DNA from 2 places in the Pseudomonas sp. S2_A05 genome. Region 2 is predicted to be linked to the other one. Evidence: predicted binding sites of a transcription regulator. Region 2 holds the regulator's gene; the other holds the start of a gene.
What was found. Region 2 encodes sigma-54, which starts transcription at its own class of promoters, with help from an activator protein. Its sites were predicted from a motif close to ANTGGCATNNANNTTGCTNT; they were not measured.

Region 1: AB4O12_RS17185 (pilin) is a predicted target of sigma-54. The motif match lies at 897-916, and genes of this name have one in related genera.

Annotation. Positions count from the first base shown of each region.
Region 1 is NZ_CP162775.1:3,775,896-3,778,097, reverse strand. Features, by position in the region: gene pilB (type IV-A pilus assembly ATPase PilB) at 1-736, opposite strand, end outside; gene AB4O12_RS17185 (pilin) at 963-1,379, shown strand; gene AB4O12_RS17180 (BON domain-containing protein) at 1,674-2,027, shown strand.
Region 2 is NZ_CP162775.1:5,719,673-5,721,874, forward strand. Features, by position in the region: gene hpf (ribosome hibernation-promoting factor, HPF/YfiA family) at 1-109, opposite strand, end outside; gene AB4O12_RS25795 (RNA polymerase factor sigma-54) at 183-1,673, opposite strand; gene lptB (LPS export ABC transporter ATP-binding protein) at 1,840-2,202, opposite strand, start outside.

The DNA of each region.
Region 1 (2,202 bases), 1.9 Mb from region 2:
GACTGGCCATGACTTTCAAACGTGCGGCAATACGCCCGGCCAGCTGAATCGGCGGCTTGGCCACCTCGCGCAGCATGCCGTCGGTGCGCATGCGCACCCGGTAATTTTTTTCGTACGGCTCGAAATGCAGGTCGGACGAGCCGCTCTTGATCGCATCGAGCAGCATTTTGTGCACAAAACGTACGACCGGGGCGTCGTCAGCATCGAGGCCGCCGATCACGTCCTGTTTGTTGTCATCAATGGACTCGACGTCGAGGCCGTCGAGATCGACATCGGCCATTTCCTCCAGGCCCGAGGCATGGCTGTCGAAGAACTTGTCGATGGCGTCGCTGAGTTTGTCGTCCTCGACCAGAATCGCTTCGGTGCTCAGGCCGGTGCTGAACTGGATGTCGCTGATCGCCTGCTGATTGCTCGGGTCGGAAAGGCCCACGAACAGTTTGTTGCCGCGCCGCCACAAGGGCAGGGCGCAATGCTGACGAACCAGTTTTTCACTGACCAGGCCCTTGGGCTGAGTCTCTTTGTCGAGGCAATGCAGATCGAGCAGGGCCATGCCGAAATGTTCCGAGGCGATCTCGGCAATTTGCCGGCTGTTGACCAGTTTGTTGTGCACCAGGTAATTGACCAGCGACACGCGATTGCGCTGGGCCTGCGCCCAGGATTGCCGGGCACTTGTTTCCGTGAGCAGTTCGGCCTGGACCAATTGCTTGGCCAGACCGCTCAGAGCGATGTCATTCATGGGGATTCCGCACGCTTGCCGTTCATGACTTATAGCCTAGTCAAGTGACAGCGCCAAACACGGCCGGTGCAGGTGACAAAAAGTGTCAGATAGTGCGGTTGCGGGTTGTAGGAAACGGCGCAGGCGATTGCGCGCGCCCAGCAGGCGGGGCCTGAAAGGCGTTGGCATGGGCTGTGCTGAGCCTTGTTCAGATCATGAGATTTCGACTCATGCATGGAGCGTGTCTATGAAAAAACAACAAGGTTTCACATTGATCGAGCTGCTGATCGTTGTGGCGATCATCGGCATTCTGGCGACTATCGCCCTGCCGCAGTATTCGAAGTATCAGGCGCGGTCGAAGGTGACCGCTGGGATTGCGGAAGCATCAGCTCTTAAGGTCAATTTTGAAGACGTGATCAATGCCGGATCGACTGACCCGAGCATTACCAACGTGAACGGCGGCACAGCGGCCACGCAGAATTGCACGTTGGCGGCCTCCGGAAAAGTCGCCGATGGGACGGGTACTATTACTTGTACGCTGCTCAACGCTCCAGCGCCTGTTCTCGGCCAGACCGTAACGCTGACACGCAGTCCTACCACTGGCTGGACCTGTAAGTTCTCCGGCTCGAAAGAATATACAACTACGAGCTGCCCGGGCGTTTGACACGCACCTGCAACTTAAAAAGCTCCGCAATTGCGGAGCTTTTTATTACGCAACGGTTTTTAAAAGCTCCAATAATTTCAGCAGCTTATGAACTTTCCAAAAAACCGCAACTTGCATGTGATTTTCACGCACGTCATGCATTTTGCATGAAAATGAAAATCAGCGTTTTTCATAACTGTTTGTTTTTAAACGATTTTATGCGGTCGAAAAAGTTGGCACAGCGTTCGCAATATCTCCGGTAACCCTGCTGACAAGCGTTACAGCAGACTTCCAGTAAAAACAGGAGTTACTCGTATGAAGAAGTTCGCTATCACTGCCGCTGCTACCGCTCTGACCCTGACCATGGCTGGTGGCGCTTTCGCCCAGTCCGCTCAGGCTACCCAGTCGCCAATGGTTCTGGCTGCCGGTGAAGTTACCAAGGCTAAAGAAGCTACTTCCGACACTTGGATCACCACCAAAGTGAAAGGCGATCTGGTTACCGAAAAAGGTATTCCAGGCACCGACATCAAAGTCGAAACCAACAAAGGTGTAGTTTCCCTGTCTTCTGACGTAGCAGTAACAGACGCTCAGAAAGCTACCGCTGTCGCGATCACCAAAAAGATCAAAGGCGTTAAAGCAGTTTCTGCTGACGGCCTGAAAGCCGAGTAAGGCAAGACTTCTCGCCTGAACCGGGAGAAGACGCGACAGACGGGCCGAGCAATACGTCTGCCGCAACTTTAGAGTTCATGCGAACGGTCACACGGATGTGACCATTACAGGCCCCGGCACTTGTGTCGGGGCCTGTTCTATTTGGAGAATCAAAAGATCGCAGCCTTCGGCAGCT
Region 2 (2,202 bases):
CGTTGGTGATCTTGTCGAAATGTCGCTCCAGTCGCTGGAGTTTTTCCTCGATGTAGGAACGCAGAGGTTGGGTCACTTCCAGTTGGTGTCCACTGATGTTGACTTGCATACAGCTTCTCCTTCGTTGCCAGTGCATAAAGCGGCAGGCCGAAAAGCCTGCCACTGGAACGCTGTAACGTGGCTTACATCAACCGCTTGCGTTCGCTCGAAGGCGCGATTCCGAGGGATTCGCGGTACTTGGCGACGGTGCGGCGAGCCACCTGAATGCCTTGTGCCTCCAGTAAACCAGCGATCTTGCTGTCACTCAACGGCTTTTTCTGATTTTCCGCAGCGACCAGTTTCTTGATGATCGCGCGGATCGCCGTGGACGAGCATTCGCCGCCTTCGGAGGTGCTGACGTGGCTGGAGAAAAAGTATTTCAGCTCATAAATACCGCGCGGGGTATGCATGAATTTTTGTGTGGTCACCCGGGAAATCGTCGATTCGTGCATGCCGACCGCTTCGGCGATGTCATGCAATACCAACGGCTTCATTGCTTCGTCGCCGTATTCGAGGAAGCCGCGCTGATGTTCGACGATCTGCGTGGCCACTTTCATCAGGGTTTCGTTGCGGCTCTGCAGGCTCTTGATGAACCAGCGGGCCTCCTGCAACTGGTTGCGCATGAAAGTGTTGTCGGCGCTGGTGTCGGCACGCTTCACGAAACCGGCGTACTGGGCGTTGACGCGCAGGCGAGGCACCGATTCCTGGTTCAGCTCGACCAGCCAGCGCTCGTTGTCCTTGCGCACGATCACGTCGGGAATGACGTATTCGGCTTCGGTCGACTCGATCTGTGAGCCGGGACGCGGATTGAGGCTCTGCACCAGTTCGATGACCTGGCGCAGCTCGTCTTCCTTGAGCTTCATGCGCCGCATCAACTGGCTGTAATCGCGGCTGCCGAGCAGGTCGATGTAATCGGCGACCAGACGCTTGGCCTCGGTCAGCCACGGCGTCTTCGCGGGCAGCTGGCGCAATTGCAGCAGCAGGCATTCGCTGAGGTTGCGTGCGCCGATACCGGCGGGCTCGAATTGCTGGATGCGATGCAGGACAGCTTCGATTTCGTCGAGCTCGATGTCCAGTTCCGGGTCGAACGCTTCAAGAATCTCTTCGAGTGTTTCGTCCAGATAGCCCTGATTGTTGATGCAGTCGATCAGAGTCACGGCGATCAGGCGATCGGTGTCGGACATCGGTGCCAGGTTCAGTTGCCAGAGCAGATGGCTTTGCAGGCTCTCGCCGGCCGACGTGCGGGTGGTGAAATCCCACTCATCGTCATCGCTGCTCGGCAGGCTGCTGGCGCTGGTCTGGTAGACGTCTTCCCAGGCAGTATCCACTGGCAGTTCGTTGGGGATACGCTCGTTCCAATCGCCATCCTCGAGGTTATCCACCGTCGGGGCGGTTTCCTGGTAGGAGGGTTCCTGGATTTCGGCGGGCTTCTGTTCGGCGTTGTCGGCCAGCGGATCGGCGTTGTCGAAGTCGTCGCCTTCTTCCTGGCGCTCGAGCATCGGATTGGATTCCAGAGCCTCCTGGATCTCCTGTTGCAGGTCCAGGGTCGACAATTGGAGCAGGCGGATGGCCTGTTGCAGCTGCGGTGTCATCGTCAGCTGCTGGCCCATTCTCAAGACTAGCGATGGTTTCATGGCAGGGGCTTAACACCTTATTCGCCGGCGCTTTGCGCCATCCACTACAGGGCGCCGAAGCGCCAAACTTAAGCAAATTATATGCCTGAAACTGAAGTGTTTGCCTAGAGCGCTGTAACAATTAAAGCGGATAAATGCGCCTTGAATCGATACAGCGCTGTCGCGCTTACAGGCGGAACTCGTGACCCAGATACACTTCCTTGACCAGATCGTTGGCCAGGATGGTCTCGGCATCGCCTTCAGCGATCAGTTGACCGTCGTTGACGATGTAAGCGGTTTCGCAAATATCCAGCGTCTCACGCACGTTGTGGTCGGTGATCAGCACGCCGATGCCCTTGGCCTTGAGGTGATGGATGATCTGCTTGATGTCGCCGACCGAGATCGGGTCAACGCCGGCGAACGGTTCGTCGAGCAGTATGAATTTCGGTGCCGTCGCCAGGGCGCGAGCGATTTCCACCCGGCGGCGTTCACCACCGGACAGGCTCATGCCGAGGTTGTCGCGGATGTGGCTGATGTGGAATTCCTGCAG